One region of the Mesorhizobium sp. WSM4898 genome, then DNA from elsewhere that is predicted to be linked to it. Evidence: riboswitches for the same ligand, from Rfam matches in the RefSeq annotation. Region 1 holds a riboswitch; each other region holds the start of a gene.
The links. Region 1 has a riboswitch for thiamine pyrophosphate ahead of thiC (phosphomethylpyrimidine synthase ThiC). Riboswitches for the same ligand answer to the same signal wherever they lie in the genome.

Region 1 (3,273 bases):
GCGTGACGTAGCAGAGCATCGCCGTTCCGAACCAGCCGATCATCGCCGCACCGATGCCCGATGTGATGTGGTCATAGCCGGGCGCGATGTCGGTGGTGAGCGGTCCAAGCGTGTAGAACGGCGCTTCGCCACAGACCGCGAGCTGCTTGTCCATGTTTTGCTTGATCTTGTGCATCGGCACGTGGCCGGGGCCCTCGATCATCACCTGGCAGTCCTTGGACCAGGCGATCTTGGTGAGCTCTCCGAGCGTTTCCAGCTCGGCGAACTGGGCCGCGTCATTGGCATCGGCGATCGAGCCGGGGCGAAGGCCGTCGCCGAGCGAGAACGCCACGTCATAGGCCCGGGCGATGTCGCAGATCTCCTCGAAATGCTCGTAGAGAAAACTCTCCTGGTGGTGATGCAGGCACCACTTGGCCATGATCGAGCCGCCGCGCGACACGATGCCGGTGACGCGGTCGACGGTCAGCGGGATATAGGGCAGGCGCACGCCGGCATGGATCGTGAAATAGTCCACGCCCTGCTCGGCCTGCTCGATGAGGGTGTCGCGGAACACCTCCCAGGTCAGTTCCTCGGCGACGCCGCCGACCTTCTCCAGCGCCTGGTAGATCGGCACGGTGCCGATCGGCACCGGCGAATTGCGCACGATCCATTCGCGGATGTTGTGGATGTTGCGCCCGGTCGAGAGGTCCATCACCGTATCGGCGCCCCAGCGGATCGCCCACACCATCTTCTCGACCTCTTCGGCCATCGACGAGGTGACGGCGGAGTTGCCGATATTGGCGTTGATCTTGACCAGGAAATTGCGGCCGATGATCATCGGCTCGCTTTCCGGGTGGTTGATGTTGGACGGGATGATGGCGCGGCCGCGCGCCACCTCGTCGCGCACGAATTCCGGCGTGACGAAGTCGGGGATCGCGGCGCCGAAGCTTTCGCCATCACGTTGAACTTTCGAACGCAACTGCTCACGGCCGAGGTTCTCGCGGATGGCGACGAACTCCATCTCAGGCGTGATGATGCCGGCGCGCGCATAGGCGAGCTGTGTGACGGCGCGGCCGCCGGCCGCGCGCAACGGTCTGTTGCGAACCGGGAATTCCGGCGTCAGGCGATCGGCTGAGACGAAGCCGTTGTCTTCCGGCTTGATCGTGCGGCCCTCGTAGCGCTCCACGTCTCTGCGCGCCTCGATCCATGCCTCGCGCAGCCGTGGCAAGCCACGCTCGATGTCGGTTTTCATCGCGGTGTCCGTGTAGGGACCGGACGAGTCATAGACCGTGACCGGCGGCTCGCCGGCGCTCGGGTGGACCGAGATCTCGCGCATCGGCACCCGCAGCTCCGGGTGGAGCTGACCGGGTTTGTGGACCTTCTTCGAAGCGGGCAATTCGCCGACGGTGACGGTCGGGGTGTGGGCATCCATGAGTGAGCCTCCTTGCTCGAGTGCACGGAGACCCAGTCCACGCGATGAGGAGGAAGTGACGCTTCGCTTAGGATGCGGGCACTGCCCGAATGCCGAAGCCGGATTGCCGACCCGCGAAACCTCGCACCGTCCCTACGCCAGTATGAACTGGATCAGGTTCAACGGGTCACTGCGCGCTATTAGCAGTATCTCAGCCCCTTGCCGGGACTCCCCTGGTGAGGCGCCTAGGTTGGACGATGCGACGCTATCCTGTCAACTCGACTTCATGACTTCTCCAGCCTCGAACAAGCGACGAGAAGGGGCGCAGCCACGCAGCTTTGATCGAGCAACTCTTACATCGACGCCCATTGAGCCACGACCTTGCGCGCGTCGAGCTGGCAGTCGGGGCCCACTTGTCATCCGCCAAGGAAACGCTTTTGCGATCCCTTGTGGCGGCGGATTGAAGAACGCATTTTTCGCCTCGAAGAGCATCTGTTCGGCGTCTACGGACGCTGGTTCGATTTGTTCAGGACCGAATTATTGCGCAGCCGTAAGGGTCGAGTTGCAGCGTTCCTTCAACGGCCTTGCCCGTCAGCAGGTCGAGGCCCTTTGGGACGTTGGTTACGATCACGGCGACTTCCGTGGTGTTCAGCACGAACATCAGCCGGCGGTCGTCGGCTTCCCTGACAGAGACCTCCACCCCGGCAGGCAGGTCGGGCAGCAAAGGCGCTATACCGGCTTTGGCCAGCACGACATCGACAAGCTTCTCCGTCAGTTGCGGCGTGAGATACGTGCCGACATAGACAACCCGACCTTGCCCAACCTTGCGGGCGGTAATTGCCGGAGAGCCGGCGGCGAAGCGGTTCGACCAGATGCCGAGCACCTCGGTGTCAGGCGCTACATCAAGCACCTCGTACAAATGCGCAGCCTGGAATTCTTCATTGCCAAGGGTGAACAGGTATTTGCGTTCCGCGGACGAGGCCGGGAGCGGCGGCGGTGCATAGGCGCCCATCGGAGCCGGACGAAACAGCGGAAACAGGCCGCTGCCGCCTTCGGGAACGACGCGGCCGAACTCCGCCACCCTGACGCCGCTCAGGGCTGCAAGGGCCTTGCCGGGCGCCTGCTCGCGAATGATGTGGTTGTTCTCGTCCCTCGTCCCGCTCAATGCCGATAGGATCAGCGTACCGCCGTTGCGGACGAATGTTTCAACAGCCTCGTTCCATTCATCCTTCCACATCACCCAATGCGGGACGTAGAGCGCCTTGAGCCGCGAAAGATCGTCTTCGGGATGAATGAACCCGCATGCAATGCCGTTCTGATAGCAGTGGCGATGAAGCAGCGTCGCGTCTTCGAGCGGACTGGGGAGGCCGATCGGATAGGTCTTGTGAGCCTCCTGGTTGTCGAAGTCCGCGCCGGCGATGCCGAGGTCCATGCGCACTGCGGTGCCAAGAATCTGCTCCTTCGCGGCGGCGATCTCATGGAAGAAGCGGCCTGCCTCGTCATAGCGGCGGCGCGGCACGTCGTCGTGATCGATGACGCCCATCCAGTAGATCTCGGCGCCGAAATGCGCGGGACGCCAACGAAAGAACATGACACCGTCGGCGCCGCGCGCCACCGAGGTCATGGCCATGCGACGCATCTCGCCGGGCTCCGGCGTCATCGTCGAGAAGCCGGGCTGGCTGCCGAAGCCTGAGGCCTGCTCCGGAACGATGAAGTTGCCGGAATAGGCGCGGCATATGTCGAGATGGAGGGCCTGGGTCGCCGCATGCCCGCCGGTTCGGCGCATCTCGTCATAGAGCATCGGATAGATGTCGAAGCCGATGAAATCGAGGTCCTGTCCGAACTGACCGCGGAAGTCGATGTCGGCAAGCTGGCCAAGATTG
Region 2 (3,273 bases), on a different contig from region 1:
GGCGAGTGCTGCGCGGCGCGCCTCGCCGCCGGAAAGGTCGTTCGGCCGCTCCTCGCCGGTCAGGCCGAGATGCTCCATCAGATAAGTGGCGCGATGCGGGTCGTCGGCCGGCCCGAGGCCGGCTTCGACATAGGCGCGCACGCTGGCGAAGCCATCCATATCGGGCATTTGCGGCAGGTAGCGCACCGTTGCCGAGGGCTGGCGGAATACTTCGCCGTCCTGCGGTTCGATCAGCCCCGCGACGATCTTGAGCAGCGTCGACTTGCCCGAACCGTTGCGGCCTACAAGCGCGATCTTCTCGCCGGCGGAGGCGCTCAGTGCCGCGCCGTCGAGCAGCGGCGTGCCGCCAAAAGTCAGTTTTATGCCATCCAGATTGAGAAGAGGCGGGGCCATGTCAGCTTTCGGGAAGAGGATAGGGGTGGGCGAGCAGCAGCGCCCGGCCACGCTCGAGCGCGATCTCGAGCCGATCCTTGATCTCATTTGATATGGTAAGCGATGAGCCGAACGCCACCTCGACACCGTCCAGCGGCCATTTGGCGCCTGAGACCGTCAGGCCGGCGAGGTCGGAGAAGCCGAGCACCGAGAACAGCGTGCCCTCGGCGTAGTCGAAGCCGGCTTTGCCCGGCAGGATGGGCACGCCCTCCTGGGCGCCGCTGGTCAGCAGCACGGTCGTGCCCGCCTCGGCCAGCCGCACGCTTAGAGCCAAATGCAGAAAGGCATGATCGGCGCGCTTGCCGCCGAAGGCGCCGGCCAGCACCAGGCTGGTGGCGCCGCGCGCCAGCGCCGCGGCAATGGCGAGCTCGCCGTCGGTCATATCCTTCTCGGTCGGGAAAATCTTGCGCGGCACGGCGGCCAGATTCTCCGGCAGGCTCGCCGGCACCGAGTCGAAATCTCCGACCCAGAGCTCCGGCAGCAGGCCAAGCATATCGGCATGGCCGATACCGGCATCGGCGGCGATGATGCGGGAGCCTTCGATCTGGCGATCGAGCCGAGGCGTGCGGACGAGATCGCCGCCAAGCAGGATGGTGAATGTGCCCATGGCCGTCGCCCTTACCAGCCCGGCCAACGAAACGGAAGCGGGCGCGTCCAAACGGAATCGCACTTCGCTACCGCGGTGAACCCTGATGGATGCCCAGGAAACTTCCGCTTGCGCGCCGCATCGGCCGGGCCTATGTCTCGAAATGCTCTAACGGGGTGCCGGACGCTGATTTTGCGAACCGGCTGAGAGGCACAAAGCCAACCCGCTGAACCTGATCCGGTTTGTACCGGCGGAGGGATTAGACGTTTCGGACCATCCGACGCCTCAATTCCTTTAACGCGAACGAAGGAGGCGCCGATGCGCTCGCTATTGTCCAACCTTGTTCTTGCAGTCGGCCTTGTTTCGCTTTTGGCAGGCGGACCTGCCGAGGCTAAAGACAAGCTTACCGTCTACACCTACGAAAGCTTCACCGCCGACTGGGGTCCCGGGCCCGCGGTGAGGAAGGAATTCGAGGCCGAATGCGGCTGCGATCTTGAATTCGTCTCGGTTGCCGACGGCGTGGCACTGCTCAACCGCGTCAAGCTGGAGGGCGCCGGCACCAAGGCTGATGTCGTGCTCGGCCTTGATACCAACCTGACCGCGGATGCCAAGGCGAGCGGCCTATTCGCGCGGCATGGCGCGGTGGCCGATTTGAATGTGCCCGGCGGCTGGAAAGACGACACTTTCGTGCCTTTCGACTACGGCTATTTCGCCGTCGTCTACGACACCGAAAAGCTGAAGACGCCGCCGAAGAGCTTGAAGGAACTGGTCGAGGGCGCCGGCCCCGACAAGATCATCATCCAGGATCCGCGCACTTCGACGCCGGGCCTCGGGCTGCTGCTGTGGGTCAAGTCGGTCTATGGCGACAAGGCGCCGGAAGCCTGGGCCAAGCTGAAGCCGAAGGTGCTGACCGTGACGCCGGGCTGGAGCGAGGCCTATGGTCTGTTCACCAAGGGCGAGGCGCCGATGGTTCTCTCCTATACCACCTCGCCGGCCTACCACATGGTGGCCGAGAACACCGAGCGCTATCAGGCGGCGTCCTTCGAGGAGGGCGAATATCTGCAGATCGAGGTCGCCGGCATCACCAAAACCGGCGCGAAGAACCCGCTGGCGGAAAAATTCATAGCCTTCATGACCGGGCCCAAGTTCCAGGACATCATCCCGGAGACCAACTGGATGTTCCCGGCCGGCAAGACCGACAAGCCGCTCAACCCGGCCTTCGAAAAGCTGGTGAAGCCGACCAAAACCCTGCTGTTCAGCCCGGACGAGGTGGCGGCCAACCGCAAGGCCTGGGTGGATGAATGGCTGGCGGCGATGAGCAAGTAGGACGCAGGATGGCGCTTGAGCACCCCCCTCTGTCCGGCCGGCCATCTCCCCCGCAAAGGGGGAAATTCGCGGTCATCGGTGATTTCGCTAGCCGCCGACGGTGTAGGAAGAGCGGCAAAGCTGCCAATCTCCCTCCTAGAGTGGGAGATGTCCGGCAGGACAGAGGGGGGTGCGACGGAACGTGGCGTTCGCTAGCTCGAGCCAACGTGGTGCAGCGTGCAATCCACGCCGCGCCCTGACCCTCGCATCACCGCCGGCATCATCGCCCTTGTCGCCATCACTTTGCTCATCGGCGGCGCCTTCGCCGGCCTGATCCTCGAAGGCGCGAGCGGTCCGTCCAGCGCTGCCGCGGCCTTCGACAGCTATCTGCTCCGCGTCGCCCGCTTCACGCTTTGGCAGGCGCTGCTGTCGACATTGCTTTCGGTCTTGCCGGCAGTGTTCGTCGGCCGCGCCCTGTCCAGGCAAACGAACTTTCCCGGACGTCGCCTGATCCTGCAGTTGTTCACGGTGCCGCTGGCGCTGCCGGCCATCGTCGCCGCGCTCGGCGTGTTGGCGCTCTACGGCCGTGCCGGTTATTTTGCCGGCATCCTCGGCACGTTCGGCGGTGGGGAATGGCCGGGCATTTACGGCCTTTCCGGCATCCTGGTCGCGCATGTCTTCTTCAACCTGCCATTGGCCACGCGGCTGTTCCTCGAGGCGCTCGGCACCGTGCCGGCCGACCAGTGGCGGCTGGCGAGCCAGCTCGGTATGGACGCTCGGTCGGCCTTCCGGCTGATCGAATGGCCGGCGCTGCGCACGGTGCTGCCGGGGGTCGCCGGGCTGGTCTTCATGCTGTGCATCACCTCCTTCACAATCGTACTGACGCTGGGTGGCGGGCCGGCGGCGACGACGCTAGAGGTCGCGATCTACCAGGCGCTGCGCTTCGATTT
Region 3 (3,273 bases), on a different contig from region 1:
TCTGGGCCTCGGCACGGATGTCGTGGGAAATGCGCATGGAGCAGAATTTCGGCCCGCACATCGAACAAAAATGTGCCAGCTTGTGCGCCTCCTTGGGCAAGGTCTGGTCGTGGAAGGACCGTGCGGTTTCGGGGTCGAGCGACAGGTTGAACTGGTCCTCCCAGCGGAACTCGAAGCGCGCGCGCGAAAGGGCATCATCCCTGGTTTTCGCTGCCGGATGGCCCTTCGCCAGATCGGCTGCATGGGCGGCTATCTTGTAGGTGATCACGCCAATCTTGACGTCGTTGCGGTCGGGAAGGCCGAGATGCTCTTTCGGCGTGACGTAGCAAAGCATTGCGGTGCCGAACCAGCCTATCATGGCGGCACCTATCCCTGAGGTGATGTGGTCATAGCCCGGCGCGATGTCGGTCGTCAGCGGCCCCAACGTGTAGAACGGCGCCTCACCGCACACTGCGAGCTGCTTGTCCATGTTCTGCTTGATCTTGTGCATGGGGACATGGCCCGGGCCTTCGATCATCACCTGGCAGTCCTTTGCCCAGGCAATCTTGGTGAGTTCTCCAAGTGTTTCCAGTTCGGCGAATTGCGCCGCGTCGTTCGCATCGGCGATTGAACCGGGACGAAGGCCGTCGCCGAGCGAGAAGGAGACGTCATAGGCTCTGGCGATGTCGCAGATCTCCTCGAAATGCTCGTAGAGGAAGCTCTCCCGGTGATGGTGCAGGCACCATTTGGCCATGATCGAGCCGCCGCGCGAGACGATGCCCGTGACCCGGTCGACGGTCAGCGGGATGTAGTGCAGCCGCACGCCGGCGTGGATGGTGAAATAGTCGACGCCTTGCTCGGCCTGCTCGATCAGCGTGTCGCGGTAGACCTCCCAGTTCAGATCCTCGGCGATGCCGTTGACCTTTTCCAGCGCCTGATAGAGCGGCACCGTACCGATCGGCACCGGCGCATTGCGCACGATCCAGTCGCGGATGTTGTGGATGTTGCGGCCGGTCGACAGGTCCATCACCGTGTCCGCGCCCCAGCGGATAGCCCAGACCATTTTTTCGACCTCTTCGGCCATCGACGATGTGACAGCCGAGTTACCGATGTTGGCGTTGATCTTGACCAGAAAATTGCGACCGATGATCATCGGCTCGCTCTCGGGATGATTGATGTTGGCGGGAATGATTGCGCGCCCGCGCGCCACCTCGTCGCGCACGAATTCGGGTGTGACGAAATCTGGGATCGCCGCGCCGAAGGCTTCGCCGTCGCGTTGCAGCTTGCCGCGCATCACCTCGCGGCCGAGATTCTCGCGGATGGCTACGAACTCCATTTCTGGCGTGATGATGCCGGCGCGCGCATAGGCAAGTTGGGTCACCGCCTTGCCCTGCTTGGCCTTGAGCGGCCGATTGCGTATCGGAAATTCCGGTGTCAGGCGCTCGCCGGTGGCGAATCCATTGTCTTCCGGCCGGACGTGGCGGCCGTCATAGGCTTCGACATCGCCACGCGCCGTGACCCATTCGTGGCGAAGCCGGGCAAGGCCTTTTTCGATGCTGGTTTCGACTGATGGATCGGTGTAGGGGCCGGACGGATCGTAGACGGTGACGGGCGGTTCGCCGGCCGTCGGATGGACGGAAATCTCGCGCATCGGCACCCTGATCTGCGGGTAGAGGACGCCGGGCTTGTGGATTTTCCGCGAGGCGGGCAGTGGTCCCGTCGATACGGCGGGGGTGAGGGCATTCATCGTGAGGCTCCTTTGCTCATGCATTGGAGACCCAGTTCTGTGCCGGAAGGATGAAAAGACGCTTCTGTAGACCTGCTGCAACAGGACCTCGGGCGTAAACTCCCGCAAAGCGCTTGCACCGTCCCTACGCCAGTATGAACTGGATCAGGTTCAACGGGTCACTGCGCCGCGAAAGCCAGCAGTATCTCAGCCCCTTGCCGGGACTCCCCTGGTGAATGCCTTAGGTTGAACGGGCTGACGCTATCTTGTCAAGCGCATTCGGGCGCCTTCGGCCGGTGGCGACGACCGGCGGCCAGCCGGGCGGAGAGCTCGCGCATGCATCGGGGACAAGTCACGCCCCGTAGACCGGGGCTGAATGGCCAAAGCCTCATTCGCTTCGTGAAGGATGGAGAAACTGTATTGGCCATGTGCGCGTATCGACCAAGTAGCTCAGGCGGTCACGGATGTGGTTATTCTGGTCGAAGGTGACGAACGGCCTTGGGGGTCACCTCCTTTAGGATTCAGAGGTTGGAAGACGGCTTCTCGCGATCACGGCCATCAGGAAATACCTGTCTTCGGCTCAACCTCGACATGGCGTCCGATCGACCGCAGATATACAGCTATCTCGTTCATGAGATGATCGCGTTCGCCGTAGATTTCAGCAATCCTACGCAGCTGTGGCTCGACGGCCCTCCGTTGCGCTGGCGTGAAATCAGCATCGCCAAAGACGTATCCCAAGTTGCCAATCGCGCAAATTTTGCAGCCGGCGTCCACAACTGCTTGTACGAATGCCGGAATGTCTTTTTCTTGCATGGTCTTCATGTCGAACCTCTCGTGAATGGCGTGCTTGCGCCCCAATCTGCCTTTTCAGCGTGTCCTCTGGGCGGCGCAAGCCCTGAGCGTGACTGTGCACGGGCAACCTCGACTATCCCATCTGCCACGCTCTTTAGAATCGGTGGGGTCTGGTGATCGCAGGCTGGGCCACTCAAAAGCCTGCAAGAAGAAAGTCATGGCGACCATTGCTCAAGATCGCAAGGGTGCGTGCAAGACCTTCCGTTGGCAGTCATGCACGCTCGCTCAGAGATAGTCCGGCCGCGGAAATTCTCCCTTATTCGTAAGAAAGCTCATTGAGCAACTGGGCATTGAGCAACTGGGTCTCACGTCACGGGTCTCGTGTGCTTCACAGCCGAAAAATAGCCGCCGTGGCAATTCTCGAAAAGTGCAGGCTACCTCGTTAAGGACACTGCGGATGATCGTTCGCGCTTGGCAAAAGCGAACGGATTAGTCTATGGCTCTCGGCAGGGGGGCGAGTTATGCGGCGGGTGCGAATCCTTCAAGTAGGCGATATTCACTATCCGGACTGGCATCCTTCCTCTAGCAACATCGATGCCAAGGATAGCAAGTTCGCTCCGAAAATAACGCAGAAGCTACGCGCGTCTTCGCTGCGTGCCGTCTTGACGAAACTTCGGCGGCTGACGACTTCGAAGCCCTTGGATTCGATCGCCTTCATGGGGGATTTCACGAGCCGTGGCGACAAGACCTTCATTGCTTCGGCATTCCAGCATTTC

Region 2: it holds a riboswitch for thiamine pyrophosphate, as region 1 does, so the genes downstream of both, thiB (thiamine ABC transporter substrate binding subunit) here and thiC (phosphomethylpyrimidine synthase ThiC) in region 1, are expected to answer to the same signal.
Region 3: it holds a riboswitch for thiamine pyrophosphate, as region 1 does, so the genes downstream of both, thiC (phosphomethylpyrimidine synthase ThiC) here and thiC (phosphomethylpyrimidine synthase ThiC) in region 1, are expected to answer to the same signal.

Annotation. Positions count from the first base shown of each region.
Region 1 is NZ_JARTVQ010000002.1:778,189-781,461, reverse strand. Features, by position in the region: gene thiC (phosphomethylpyrimidine synthase ThiC) at 1-1,411, opposite strand, end outside; TPP riboswitch at 1,523-1,635, opposite strand; gene P9228_RS11175 (beta-galactosidase) at 1,917-3,273, opposite strand, start outside.
Region 2 is NZ_JARTVQ010000011.1:92,910-96,182, forward strand. Features, by position in the region: gene P9228_RS28155 (ABC-F family ATP-binding cassette domain-containing protein) at 1-393, opposite strand, end outside; gene P9228_RS28160 (thiamine diphosphokinase) at 395-1,039, opposite strand; TPP riboswitch at 1,181-1,294, shown strand; gene thiB (thiamine ABC transporter substrate binding subunit) at 1,337-2,344, shown strand; gene thiP (thiamine/thiamine pyrophosphate ABC transporter permease) at 2,561-3,273, shown strand, end outside.
Region 3 is NZ_JARTVQ010000017.1:28,843-32,115, forward strand. Features, by position in the region: gene thiC (phosphomethylpyrimidine synthase ThiC) at 1-1,726, opposite strand, end outside; TPP riboswitch at 1,830-1,946, opposite strand; gene P9228_RS30255 (hypothetical protein) at 2,264-2,527, opposite strand; gene P9228_RS30260 (metallophosphoesterase) at 3,019-3,273, shown strand, end outside.